Regions from separate parts of the Pantoea alhagi genome, predicted to be linked through region 1. Evidence: predicted binding sites of a transcription regulator. Region 1 holds the regulator's gene; the other holds the start of a gene.
The links. The regulator PurR, encoded in region 1, represses purine synthesis genes. The targets are predictions, from matches to a motif close to CANGCAAACGTTTGCNTG.

Region 2: purH (bifunctional phosphoribosylaminoimidazolecarboxamide formyltransferase/IMP cyclohydrolase) is a predicted target of PurR. The motif match lies at 4,428-4,445, and genes of this name have one in related genera.

The regions. Positions count from the first base shown of each region.
Region 1 is NZ_CP019706.1:3,810,028-3,817,348, forward strand. Features, by position in the region: gene eptA (phosphoethanolamine transferase EptA) at 1-471, shown strand, start outside; gene B1H58_RS17970 (TetR/AcrR family transcriptional regulator) at 510-1,100, shown strand; gene gloA (lactoylglutathione lyase) at 1,225-1,632, shown strand; gene rnt (ribonuclease T) at 1,734-2,429, shown strand; gene B1H58_RS17985 (Grx4 family monothiol glutaredoxin) at 2,494-2,829, opposite strand; gene B1H58_RS17990 (C40 family peptidase) at 3,188-4,006, shown strand; gene cydH (cytochrome bd-I oxidase subunit CydH) at 4,066-4,155, opposite strand; gene purR (HTH-type transcriptional repressor PurR) at 4,440-5,465, shown strand; gene punR (DNA-binding transcriptional activator PunR) at 5,501-6,409, opposite strand; gene punC (purine nucleoside transporter PunC) at 6,521-7,321, shown strand, end outside.
Region 2 is NZ_CP019706.1:1,918,909-1,926,229, reverse strand. Features, by position in the region: rRNA gene B1H58_RS09055 (23S ribosomal RNA) at 1-2,096, opposite strand, end outside; tRNA gene B1H58_RS09050 (tRNA-Glu) at 2,288-2,363, opposite strand; rRNA gene B1H58_RS09045 (16S ribosomal RNA) at 2,448-3,989, opposite strand; gene purH (bifunctional phosphoribosylaminoimidazolecarboxamide formyltransferase/IMP cyclohydrolase) at 4,572-6,161, shown strand; gene purD (phosphoribosylamine--glycine ligase) at 6,180-7,321, shown strand, end outside.

The DNA of each region.
Region 1 (7,321 bases):
TATTTACGTTATCCTCCGGCTATGCGACAGTTCACTCCTACCTGCGACAGTAAACAAATCCAGGATTGCGATCATCAGGCATTAGTAAACACCTATGATAATTCGCTGCTTTACACCGACGCCATGCTGAGCGATACCATCGATCTGTTAAAGTCTTATCAGGATCGTTTTAATGTGGCGCTGATCTATCTTTCGGATCATGGCGAATCACTGGGCGAACACGGTATGTATCTGCACGGTACGCCTTATCTGTTTGCTCCCAGCCAGCAGACGCATATTCCTTTCCTGCTGTGGCTCTCTTCCGATTATGCCCGGACTTATGGCGTTGATGAGTCCTGTCTGCGCCAGCATGCGCAGCAGGATGAGGTTTCACAGGATAATGTTTTCCATACGCTGCTGGGCATGGTCAACATTCAGACTGCGTTGTATCAGCCCCGTCTTGATTTGCTTAAGGTCTGTCAGGCGCATTAGGGTTGCATTAGACCAACTGGTCTATTACCCTGAGCCCTATGAGTAAATCGATCCGACATGATACCCGTGAACAGCTGCTCGCCATTGGCGAGCAGCTCTGTTTGCAACGTGGCTTTACCGGCATGGGCCTGAATGAATTGCTCAGTCAGGCCAGCGTGCCGAAGGGATCGTTTTATCATTATTTCCGATCCAAGGAAGCTTTTGGCGTCGCCATGCTTGAGCGCTATTTTAGCGCTGTGCGACGTAGCATGCTGATCTGGTTTGATTCACCTGTGCCGCCGCGCCAGCGTCTGCTTGACTATTATCGTCAGGCGGAACAGCGTTTTCATGAAACCGGCCATATTGAAAACTGCCTGGCGGTTAAAATCTCTGCCGAGGTTTGCGACCTGTCAGAAGAGATGAGAGTAGCGCTGGAACAGGGAGCCGCAGCTCAAATAGCAATTCTGACTATGACGCTGCGCACCGCTGTTTTGCAGGGTGAAGTTCGCCTTTTCTGCCCGCCTGAGGCTATGGCGCAAACGCTTTATTCTCTCTGGCTGGGTGCCAGCCTGCAGAGCAAAATAGGGCGCGATGGCAGTGCGTTAACGCATGCGTTTCAGGCAATTTTACAGCTCTTGCCGGAAAGTTAATAAAAAAACCTGTTTTCAAGAAGACCGGTCTACTCATTATTGGCCGGAACTCCCGGTTGGCCACAGGCGGCTATACTAAGCTTTTTTGACCGTCATCGGATGATGACACCTTTTGGAGACTATTATGCGCTTACTTCATACCATGCTGCGCGTTGGCGATATGCAACGCTCACTTGATTTTTACACCCGTGTGCTGGGCATGCGTCTGCTGCGTGAAAGCGAAAACCAGGAGTATAAATACAACCTGGCGTTTGTAGGCTATACCGACGAAAGCGAAGGCGCAGTGATTGAGCTGACCTATAACTGGGGCGTTGATCAATATGACCTTGGCAACGCCTATGGGCATATCGCGCTTGGGGTAGACGATGTTGCCGCCACCTGCGAAAGAATTCGTCAGGCTGGCGGTAAGGTGACCCGCGAAGCTGGCCCGGTGAAAGGCGGCAGCACCATTATCGCCTTTGTAGAAGATCCAGACGGTTATAAAATCGAACTGATTGAAAACCAACATGCCGGTCATGGCCTCGGCAACTAAGTTTTCAGGGCGCCTTCCGGCGCCCTGCTTTTCCCCGCTGCTGCAACCCCTGCGGAAATTTGCCATAATGCGCGCTGCATTTTTTCGCCAATGAGATCCTGATGTCTGAATCGAAACAACTGAACGCTTTATCTGACCGCTTCCGCGGGTTTTATCCGGTAGTTATTGATATTGAAAGCGCCGGATTTAATGCCAAAACCGATGCACTGCTGGAAATTGCCGCCGTTACATTGAAAATGGATGAAGATGGTTGGTTACAGCTTGACCAGACGCTGCATTTTCACGTAGAGCCTTTTGAGGGCGCGATTCTGCATCCGGAGGCGCTGGCGTTCAATGGTATCGATCCTGATAATCCGCTGCGCGGCGCGGTTAATGAATATGATGCGCTGCACGCTATCTTTAAGCAGGTGCGTAAAGGCATGAAAGATCAGGGCTGCAACCGCGCCATCGTCGTGGCGCATAACGCCAATTTCGATCACAGCTTTATGATGGCTGCCGCCGAACGGACTGCATTAAAGCGTAATCCTTTTCATCCTTTCGCCACCTTCGATACCGCCGCCCTGAGCGGGCTGGTGGTTGGCCAGACGGTGCTGGCGAAAGCCTGTAAGGCGGCGGGCATCGCTTTTGATGCCAGTCAGGCGCACTCGGCGCTGTATGATACTGAGCGCACTGCCGAACTGTTTTGCGAGCTTGTCAACCGCTGGAAACGTCTGGGCGGCTGGCCGCCGCTGCCGGTGGCCGATGAGCAGCCAGTGGATGAACAACCTGTCGATGCAGAAATCAGCGACAGCGAATAAGCGCTCAACAGCCGTAAAAAAGGGTGCCTGAGGCACCCTTTGTGGTTTAATGCGGGATAACAACTTATTCCGCTTCTTTATATTTTTCTGCAGTTTCTTTGATCAGCGTCTGCAGTTCGCCGCGCTGGAACATTTCGATTACGATATCGCAACCGCCAACCAGCTCGCCATCTACCCACAGCTGTGGGAAGGTCGGCCAGTTAGCATATTTCGGCAGTTCAGCACGGATGTCAGGATTTTGCAGAATATCCACATAGGCGAAGCGCTCACCGCAGGCGGAAAGCGCCTGGACCGTTTGCGCAGAAAAGCCGCAGCTTGGTAACTTTGGCGAGCCTTTCATATAGAGCAGAATCGGATTTTCTGCGATCTGGCGTTGAATTTTTTCAACAGTACTCATAATTGCCTTCCTTAAATAGCATGCTTCGTGTCTATTGATTGTAGCGACTGTAGCGGGTTGCTGAAAACGACATTTTCTGTAAGGTTAAATAATGCTGGTTATTGTACCGGTTTATCAGGCCAAAATAACATCAGCCTGGGCGATTTCCTCAGCGAGGATTAATACCTGGCAATAAATTTGCTGAGATAAACACCTGACTATGCTTATTTTTACATCTGTATGCATTTAAAGTTTATTTGATTAAAAAAGGCTTTATCTTTTCGGAAAAAGTTCGATTAGAATTGCCCATCAGGAGTCTGCCCTGTGTGGCAGAAATAAGATTAACCTTGCGCTATCACTGCGCTTTGAGTGTAACCACACCATGCGTTTATTGATTACGCTTTTTATGCTGGCCATGGCTCAACTGTTTTTCAACGTTGCCCATGCCTCACCGCAGGCCCCGGTAAAGGCCAGCCAGCATAAAGTTGATAAAAAAGCCGCCCGTGACGATGACCGCCGCAAGCGTCGGACGGTAAAAACAATCAGTAAAAAAAACCGTACGGCCAGCGTTGAAAAAAACAAAGTAAAGAAAAAAAGCAAACCGGCCGCCGTTGCCGCAACCAGCGTAAAAAAAAGCCGCGCATCGGTGAAAACCACCAGCGTGAAAAAAAGCAGCCTCAAGAAAATCAGCAGCAAAAAAGGCTTGCAGCGCTATGGTCGCCAGCGTGGCGATAAGAAAACGGCAGCGGCCAGGCGGGGGCCGCTGGAGATGAGCAAAGCGCACCGTGAACGCTATCAAAAAGCGCGTGAAACCGCGATGAACAAACTGATGAGCCAGTTAGGAAAGCCCTATTTATGGGGAGGCACCTCACCCCATACCGGCTTCGACTGCAGCGGTCTGGTCTGGTATGCCTATAAAGATGTGGTGAAATTCAAGATCCCCCGCACCGCGAATGAAATGTATCATCTGCGTGATGCGGCCCCCATTAACCGTGAAGCGCTGGAAAAAGGCGATCTGGTGTTTTTCCGCATCAATAACCGTGGCGCAGCCGATCACGTTGGCGTCTATCTGGGCAATGGTCGTTTTATCCAGTCGCCGCGTACCGGTAAAGATATTCAGATTAGCCAGCTTAGTGATGATTACTGGCAGCGGCACTATGTTGGCGCGCGTCGCGTTATGACGCCGCGCACCATTCGCTAACGCGTTGCGCAACAAAAAAGCCTGTCTCATGACAGGCTTTTTTATACTTCGCGCGGCGCTCAGTGCATAACGGCAGTGAAGCTAAACGCCATAATCATCAGCAATGCCACGACGGTAGTACCTATTGATAGTTTTAAATCGGTGTTCATCTGGCCTCTCCTTTACCCACATAAATTGTAACGTTATAGATTTTCCCATACTCCCTGGTAAAAATCTCGTTTTCTTTGCGCCAGCTTGGTAGAATCCCCGCCTTGCGTTGCGCAACGACAAAAAACCACCGTTGGCAGCCCTTTTTTAAAGACGTCCCGCCAGTCAGACGTACCTCAGCCCGCATAATGACAACCTCAACGCGCGCTGAATAACGCTATGTGGACGCAAACGATTAACATTAGCCTTATCAAAATATTAGGATAGGCGCAGGAGTATCTTTTTAATGGCAACAATCAAAGATGTCGCGAAGCGTGCCGGCGTTTCCACCACCACGGTATCGCACGTCATCAATAAAACCCGTTTTGTCGCGGAAGAAACCCGTGAGGCCGTGTGGGCAGCCATCAAAGAACTACACTATTCGCCCAGTGCGGTCGCACGCAGCCTGAAGGTTAACCACACTAAATCGATCGGTCTGCTGGCAACCTCGAGTGAAGCGCCCTATTTTGCTGAAATTATTGAAGCGGTAGAAACGCGCTGTTTCGCCAGTGGCTATACCCTGATTTTGGGCAACGCCCATAACGATCTACAAAAACAGCAGGCTTATCTGTCAATGATGGCGCAAAAGCGCGTGGATGGTCTGCTGGTGATGTGTTCTGAGTATCCTGAAGCACTGCTGAAAATGCTTGAGGAAAACCGCAATATTCCCATGGTGGTCATGGACTGGGGCGAATCCCGCGGCGATTTTACCGATACCGTGCTGGATAACGCTTTCGAAGGCGGCTATCTCGCCGGGCGCTATTTGATTGAGCGCGGTCATCGCGATATCGGCGTGATCCCAGGTCAGATGGAACGTAATACCGGTAGTGGACGCTTTGCCGGCTTTGTAAAAGCGCTGAATGAGGCCAACATCCCGGTACGCGAAGAGTGGATTGTACAGGGTGACTTCGAACCTGAGTCAGGCTATCGCGCCATGCAGCAAATTCTGGCGCAAAAGCAGCGCCCTACCGCCGTGTTCTGCGGCGGGGATATCATGGCAATGGGCGCGATTTGTGCAGCGGATGAAATGGGGTTGCGCGTGCCGCAGGATATTTCGGTTATCGGTTACGATAATGTGCGCAACGCTCGCTATTTTACCCCGGCGCTGACTACCGTCCACCAGCCCAAAGAGCAGCTGGGCGAAACCGCCTTTGATATGCTGCTGGACAGAATCACCAGCAAACGCGAAGAGCCGCAAACCATAGAGGTTCATCCCACGCTGATTGAACGTCGCTCCGTCGCCGACGGCCCTTTCCGCGACTATCGTCGTTAATGCGATGGCTCAGAAAACCTCCTTTTCTGAGCCTGTTACTCTTCACGCAGCCATTCCCGGTTGATTGTTTCCGTATCGCCAAGATAGTCCAGCAACCAGCGCAGTGCAGGTGAATCGCTTTGCTCCGACCAGCTGACGCAACAGAAGCTGTCGGGGAACGGCACCGGCAGCATCAGCTCCGTTAGCTGCCTGGCTTTAAGCAGCGGCGCGGCAAAATGACCGGGAACCATGCCCACGCACAGCCCGGCACGCAGGCAATCAAACGCGCTTTCCCAGTCCGGCACTACCAGGCGACGCTGATTATCCAGTGTCCAGGTAGTGCGCCGGGGCAACGCGCGGGAAGTATCCTCCAGCACCAGCGACGGCCATGGGCGAATATCATCCTCCTGTAGCGCAGTGGTAATGCTGGCTAGAGGATGATCAATGCTAACCACACAACGCCAGTTCAGCGCGCCCATATCGCGGAAGGCGAAGCGCCCTCCCACCGGGATCGCCTGTGTCGCGCCGATCGCCACATCAACCCGTTCATCCGCCAGCGCATCCCAGACGCCGTTAAAAACTTCCGGCGTGATCAGCAGCTCCATATCCGGAAAATGTCGGTAAAAATCGAGCACCAGCTGGCGGGTACGCTGCGGCTTAACGATGCGATCCACAGCAATGCTTAACTGCCCGCGCCAGCCGTTCGCTACCTGCTGGCACTGGCGTCGCGTGGCCAGCATTTTTTTGATAACAGCCCGCCCTTCACGAATAAAAAGCTCTCCCGCCTCCGTTAATACCACGTCCCGATGACGTCGTTCGAAAAGCGGCACCGCCAGCCAGGATTCCAGCTGACGAACCGTATAGCTGATAGCTGAGGGTACACGATGTAACTCTTCGGCGGCGGCGGAAAAGCTGCCATTGCGTGCTACGGCATCCACCACTTCCAGTGCATATTCAGACCACATTTTTTGCCTGCAAAAATTTTGATATCAATCGGCAAATTTTAGCGTTTCACATTCAGAAAAACATCCTTTACCCTCGCGCCGTCTGTTCACCTGCTTATAAATGAGAAAGAGATGTCTGCTTCAAAAGGATTTATGCTCTATCTGGCGCTACTCAGCACGCTGGGTTTTCTGGCCACCGATATGTATCTGCCTGCGTTTACTGCCATGCAGGCGAGTTTTCACACTTCCGCTGGCGTGATTAGCGCCAGCCTGACCGTGTTTTTAGGCGGCTTTGCCTGCGCTCAGCTTTTGTGGGGACCGCTTTCCGATCGTTATGGTCGTCGGCCAATATTGCTGTTGGGCCTTGCGCTGTTTGCGCTGGGCTGCGCGGGCATGCTGTGGGCGGATGCCACCTGGCAGATGTTGACCCTGCGCTTTATTCAGGCGGTTGGCGTATGCGCGGCGGCGGTAAGCTGGCAGGCGCTGGTTGTTGATCGCTATCGGGGCGCACAGGCGAATCGGGTTTTTGCCACCATTATGCCACTGGTAGCCCTGTCGCCGGCGCTGGCGCCGCTACTGGGTGCCTGGCTGCTCAGCCATTTTTCATGGCGCGCGATTTTTCTGGCGCTGTTTCTGGTTACGCTACCGCTGCTGTTTGCCACAGCAAACCTGAAAAAAACCACGCCCGCTTCCGATCCATCGCGGCAACGCAGCGGTTTTTTCCGTCTGCTGGCGTCTCGTATCTATAGCGGCAACGTGCTGATTTATGCTGCCTGTTCCGCCAGCTTTTTCGCCTGGCTGACCGGCTCGCCCTTTATTCTGCACGATCTTGGCCTCACGCCTGCCGATATTGGCCTGAGCTATCTTCCACAAACCGTCGCGTTTCTGGTCGGCGGCTTTGGCTGCCGTTCGGCGCTGCAGCGCCGTAGCGGA
Region 2 (7,321 bases), 1.9 Mb from region 1:
TCAGTGTCAAGCTGTAGTAAAGGTTCACGGGGTCTTTCCGTCTTGCCGCGGGTACACTGCATCTTCACAGCGAGTTCAATTTCACTGAGTCTCGGGTGGAGACAGCCTGGCCATCATTACGCCATTCGTGCAGGTCGGAACTTACCCGACAAGGAATTTCGCTACCTTAGGACCGTTATAGTTACGGCCGCCGTTTACCGGGGCTTCGATCAGGAGCTTCAGGTTGCCCTTAACCCCATCAATTAACCTTCCGGCACCGGGCAGGCGTCACACCGTATACGTCCACTTTCGTGTTTGCACAGTGCTGTGTTTTTAATAAACAGTTGCAGCCAGCTGGTATCTTCGACTGGCTTCGGCTCGGGGAGCAAGTCCCTCCACCTACGCGCCAGCGTGCCTTCTCCCGAAGTTACGGCACCATTTTGCCTAGTTCCTTCACCCGAGTTCTCTCAAGCGCCTTGGTATTCTCTACCTGACCACCTGTGTCGGTTTGGGGTACGATTCGTTGTTACCTGATGCTTAGAGGCTTTTCCTGGAAGCAGGGCATTTGTTGCTTCAGCACCGTAGTGCCTCGTCATCACGCCTCAGCCTTAACTTTCCGGATTTGCCTGGAAAGTCAGCCTACACGCTTAAACCGGGACAACCGTCGCCCGGCCAACATAGCCTTCTCCGTCCCCCCTTCGCAGTAACACCGAGTACGGGAATATTAACCCGTTTCCCATCGACTACGCCTTTCGGCCTCGCCTTAGGGGTCGACTCACCCTGCCCCGATTAACGTTGGACAGGAACCCTTGGTCTTCCGGCGAGCGGGCTTTTCACCCGCTTTATCGTTACTTATGTCAGCATTCGCACTTCTGATACCTCCAGCAGACCTCACAGTCCACCTTCAGCGGCTTACAGAACGCTCCCCTACCCAACAACACTTACGTGTCGCTGCCGCAGCTTCGGTGCATGGTTTAGCCCCGTTACATCTTCCGCGCAGGCCGACTCGACCAGTGAGCTATTACGCTTTCTTTAAATGATGGCTGCTTCTAAGCCAACATCCTGGCTGTCTGGGCCTTCCCACATCGTTTCCCACTTAACCATGACTTTGGGACCTTAGCTGGCGGTCTGGGTTGTTTCCCTCTTCACGACGGACGTTAGCACCCGCCGTGTGTCTCCCGTGATAACATTCTCCGGTATTCGCAGTTTGCATCGGGTTGGTAAGCCGGGATGGCCCCCTAGCCGAAACAGTGCTCTACCCCCGGAGATGAGTTCACGAGGCGCTACCTAAATAGCTTTCGGGGAGAACCAGCTATCTCCCGGTTTGATTGGCCTTTCACCCCCAGCCACAGGTCATCCGCTAATTTTTCAACATTAGTCGGTTCGGTCCTCCAGTTAGTGTTACCCAACCTTCAACCTGCCCATGGCTAGATCACCGGGTTTCGGGTCTATACCCTGCAACTTAGCGCCCGGTTAAGACTCGGTTTCCCTACGGCTCCCCTATACGGTTAACCTTGCTACAGAATATAAGTCGCTGACCCATTATACAAAAGGTACGCAGTCACCCCATAAAGAGGCTCCCACTGCTTGTACGTACACGGTTTCAGGTTCTGTTTCACTCCCCTCGCCGGGGTTCTTTTCGCCTTTCCCTCACGGTACTGGTTCACTATCGGTCAGTCAGGAGTATTTAGCCTTGGAGGATGGTCCCCCCATATTCAGACAGGATACCACGTGTCCCGCCCTACTCATCGAGCTCACAACACATGCATCTTCGTGTACGGGACTGTCACCCTGTACCGTGCGCCTTTCCAGACGCTTCCACTGACACACATGCTGATTCAGGCTCTGGGCTGTTCCCCGTTCGCTCGCCGCTACTCAGGGAATCTCGGTTGATTTCTTTTCCTCGGGGTACTTAGATGTTTCAGTTCCCCCGGTTCGCCTCATGCCACTATGTATTCATGACATGATAGTGCAACGGATTGCACTGGGTTTCCCCATTCGGGTATCGCCGGTTAATAGCGGTTCATATCACCTTACCGGCGCTTATCGCAGATTAGCACGCCCTTCATCGCCTCTGACTGCCAGGGCATCCACCGTGTACGCTTATTCGCTTAACCTCACAACCCGCAAGCGTCTTGCGACACTCGTGAGTGCGAGAATTGAGAGAATCGTGAACAACTGGATTAAAGTTGTTCCGTTTTCAATTTTCAGCTTGTTTCCGGATTGTTAAAGAGCAATATCTTAAAGCCGACTCGTAAGTCAGTTTTAAGATAATTTGGCAGGTGACTTTCACTCACAGACCAGCAAGTGGCGTCCCCTAGGGGATTCGAACCCCTGTTACCGCCGTGAAAGGGCGGTGTCCTGGGCCTCTAGACGAAGGGGACACTGAGTCTGCTTCGCAAGACGCCTTGCTCGTACATTTCATCAGACAATCTGTGTGAGCACTTCACGGCCGGGATTCAGCATGGTAAGGAGGTGATCCAACCGCAGGTTCCCCTACGGTTACCTTGTTACGACTTCACCCCAGTCATGAATCACAAAGTGGTAAGCGCCCTCCCGAAGGTTAAGCTACCTACTTCTTTTGCAACCCACTCCCATGGTGTGACGGGCGGTGTGTACAAGGCCCGGGAACGTATTCACCGTGGCATTCTGATCCACGATTACTAGCGATTCCGACTTCACGGAGTCGAGTTGCAGACTCCGATCCGGACTACGACGCACTTTATGAGGTCCGCTTGCTCTCGCGAGGTCGCTTCTCTTTGTATGCGCCATTGTAGCACGTGTGTAGCCCTGGCCGTAAGGGCCATGATGACTTGACGTCATCCCCACCTTCCTCCGGTTTATCACCGGCAGTCTCCCTTGAGTTCCCGACCGAATCGCTGGCAACAAAGGATAAGGGTTGCGCTCGTTGCGGGACTTAACCCAACATTTCACAACACGAGCTGACGACAGCCATGCAGCACCTGTCTCACGGTTCCCGAAGGCACTTCCGCATCTCTGCAGAATTCCGTGGATGTCAAGGCCAGGTAAGGTTCTTCGCGTTGCATCGAATTAAACCACATGCTCCACCGCTTGTGCGGGCCCCCGTCAATTCATTTGAGTTTTAACCTTGCGGCCGTACTCCCCAGGCGGTCGACTTAACGCGTTAGCTCCGGAAGCCACGAGTCAAGCTCACAGCCTCCAAGTCGACATCGTTTACGGCGTGGACTACCAGGGTATCTAATCCTGTTTGCTCCCCACGCTTTCGCACCTGAGCGTCAGTCTTTGTCCAGGGGGCCGCCTTCGCCACCGGTATTCCTCCAGATCTCTACGCATTTCACCGCTACACCTGGAATTCTACCCCCCTCTACAAGACTCTAGCCTGCCAGTTTCGAATGCAGTTCCCGGGTTGAGCCCGGGGATTTCACATCCGACTTGACAGACCGCCTGCGTGCGCTTTACGCCCAGTAATTCCGATTAACGCTTGCACCCTCCGTATTACCGCGGCTGCTGGCACGGAGTTAGCCGGTGCTTCTTCTGCGGGTAACGTCAATGAACCAGGTTATTAACCTCGCTCCCTTCCTCCCCGCTGAAAGTACTTTACAACCCGAAGGCCTTCTTCATACACGCGGCATGGCTGCATCAGGCTTGCGCCCATTGTGCAATATTCCCCACTGCTGCCTCCCGTAGGAGTCTGGACCGTGTCTCAGTTCCAGTGTGGCTGGTCATCCTCTCAGACCAGCTAGGGATCGTCGCCTAGGTGAGCCGTTACCCCACCTACTAGCTAATCCCATCTGGGTTCATCCGATGGTGTGAGGCCCGAAGGTCCCCCACTTTGGTCTTGCGACGTTATGCGGTATTAGCCACCGTTTCCAGTGGTTATCCCCCTCCATCGGGCAGATCCCCAGACATTACTCACCCGTCCGCCACTCGTCAGCAGAGCAGCAAGCTGCTCTCTGTTACCGTTCGACTTGCATGTGTTAGGCCTGCCGCCAGCGTTCAATCTGAGCCATGATCAAACTCTTCAATTTAAAAGTCTGATGCTCAAAGAAAAACGTCGTAATGAATTACGTGTTCACTCTGAGACTTGATACTGCAATAGTTTTTGCGATATCCCGTCCGTGAGTGCCCACACAGATTGTCTGATAAATTGTTAAAGAGCAGTGCGACCGGCGCTTCGTGCCGTTGTCGCGAGGTGGCGTATATTACGCTTTCCTCTTTCAGAGTCAACCCCTTTTTTCAGAAGTTTTTCTCCGGCGATTCAGACTTCGCTGAACCGCTCAACACCGCGTGGCGTAAGCCGTTGTGCCGTGTCGATGGAGGCGCATTATAGGGAGTTCTCCGCTGCCTGCAACCGCTAAATTGCAAAAAAATGACTGTTTGCTGCAATCCCCAGCAAAAGCCCGGTTTATACGCAGTTATCCACAGATTTATGCACGTAGCAGCTGGATTCTAATTTAGGCGAGCATCGCGCAAACGTTTTCGCTACAATGCCAGCCGACGTTATTAATGCCCCTGATGGGGCGTTACCTGAAGCTTACCTTTATAAAAGGCCTGTTAAGCTTGATGTAACGCTCTTTACTTGCGAACCAAAGCCAAGGGATAAAACCACCATGCAACAACGTCGTCCTGTACGCCGCGCTCTGCTCAGCGTGTCTGATAAAGCCGGTATCGTCGAATTCGCTCAGGCTCTTTCTCAAAGAGGCGTCGAGCTTCTCTCCACTGGCGGCACCGCTCGCCTGCTGGCTGACGCTGGCCTGCCGGTTACCGAAGTTTCTGATTACACCGGTTTCCCGGAAATGATGGATGGACGCGTTAAAACTCTGCATCCGAAAGTACACGGTGGCATTCTCGGACGTCGCGGGCAGGATGATGAGATCATGAGTCAGCATCAGATCGCGCCAATTGATATGGTCGTGGTTAATCTTTATCCCTTTGCTCAGACCGTCGCGCGTGAAGGCTGTACGCTGGAAGATGCGGTAGAAAATATCGATATTGGCGGGCCGACCATGGTGCGCTCGGCGGCCAAGAACCATAAGGACGTGGCGATCGTCGTTAAAAGCAGCGACTATCAGGCGATCGTTGCCGAGCTGGATGCTAACGAAAATGCATTAACCTTTGCTACCCGCTTCGATCTCGCTATCAAGGCATTTGAACATACCGCTGCCTATGACAGTATGATTGCTAACTACTTCGGTTGCCTGGTACCGGCTTATCATGGCGAGACCAATGCGCCTTCAGGCCGCTTCCCGCGCACCTTAAATCTGAACTTCATTAAAAAGCAGGACATGCGCTACGGCGAGAACAGCCATCAGCAGGCCGCTTTCTATATTGAAGAAGAGATTAAGGAAGCTTCCGTCGCTACTGCTCATCAATTGCAGGGCAAAGCGCTCTCCTATAATAATATTGCCGATACCGATGCCGCACTGGAGTGCGTGAAAGAGTTTGACGAACCTGCCTGCGTTATCGTTAAGCATGCCAACCCCTGTGGCGTGGCGGTCGGCGGCTCTCTGCTGGAAGCCTACGAGCGCGCGTTCAAAACCGATCCTACCTCCGCTTTTGGCGGCATTATCGCCTTTAACCGCGAACTGGACGAAGCGACTGCACAGGCAATTATTAGCCGTCAGTTTGTTGAAGTGATTATTGCGCCTTCTGCCAGCGACGCGGCCCTGCAGATCACAGCGGCAAAACAGAACGTTCGTGTACTGACCTGCGGTACCTGGCAGCAGCGTGTAGGCGGCCTGGATTTCAAACGCGTTAATGGCGGCCTGCTGGTACAGGATCGCGATTTAGGCATGGTAGACCGTAGCCAGCTGCGCGTGGTCTCTAAACGTCAGCCAACAGAACAGGAGCTGCGTGATGCCCTGTTCTGCTGGAAAGTCGCCAAGTTTGTTAAATCCAACGCCATCGTATATGCGCGCGACAATATGACCATCGGCATTGGCGCCGGTCAGATGAGCCGCGTCTATTCCGCCAGGATTGCCGGTATCAAAGCTGGAGACGAAGGGCTGGAAGTAAAAGGTTCCGCTATGGCCTCTGATGCTTTCTTCCCGTTCCGTGACGGCATTGATGCCGCTGCCGCCGTTGGCGTTAGTTGCGTTATCCAGCCGGGCGGCTCAATTCGCGATGATGAAGTGATTGCCGCCGCAGACGAACACGGTATCGCGATGATCTTTACCGATATGCGTCATTTCCGTCATTAATCGCCTGGAGAGTCATAAATGAATATCTTGATCATTGGTAACGGCGGCCGCGAGCATGCGCTGGCATGGAAAGCGGCTCAGTCTCCCCTGGCGGATCGCGTCTTTGTCGCGCCGGGCAACGCGGGTACCGCTTTGGAGCCTGCGCTACAGAATATTGATATCGCAGCTACCGATATCCCGGCCTTACTCGCTTTCGCGCAGAGCGAAAAAATAGATTTAACCATCGTTGGCCCTGAAGCGCCGCTGGTAAAAGGCGTGGTCGATGCTTTCCGTAAAGCGGGACTGAAAATTTTTGGCCCCACGAAAGCGGCCGCCCAACTGGAAGGCTCTAAAGCTTTTACTAAAGATTTCCTGGCGCGTCACCAGATCCCTACAGCGGAATACCAAAACTTTACCGACGTTGAGCTGGCGCTGCAGTATGTCCACGCTAAAGGCGCGCCGATTGTGATTAAAGCGGACGGTCTGGCAGCCGGTAAAGGCGTGATCGTTGCCATGACGCTGGAAGAAGCGGAAGCCGCAGTGCGGGATATGCTGGCGGGCAATGCCTTTGGCGATGCCGGGCACCGTATCGTGGTAGAAGAGTTTCTTGATGGCGAAGAGGCCAGCTTTATCGTGATGGTGGATGGTGAGCATGTCTTGCCAATGGCGACCAGCCAGGATCATAAACGTGTAGGCGATGGCGATACCGGCCCCAATACTGGCGGCATGGGCGCTTACTCCCCTGCTCCGGTCGTTACGGCGGACATCCACCAGCGCGTGATGGATGAGGTTATCTGGCCAACCGTGCGCGGCATGGCTGCAGAAGGCAATGTCTATACCGGTTTCCTGTATGCCGGGTTGATGATTGGCCAGGATGGTCAGCCGAAAGTCATTGAATTTAACTGCCGCTTTGGCGATCCGGAAACGCAGCCAATCATGCTGCGCCTGCAGTCAGACCTGGTTGAGCTCTGTCTGGCTGCCTGCGAAGGCAAACTGGATGAAACAGAGTCGCTGTGGGATGAGCGTCCGGCGCTGGGCGTGGTATTGGCCGCTGGCGGTTATCCTGGCGACTACCGCACCGGCGATGTGATCCACGGCCTGCCATTGGAAGAAGTAGCCGATGGTAAAATTTTCCATGCCGGAACGCGTCTGGAAAATGATCTGGTTACCACCAACGGCGG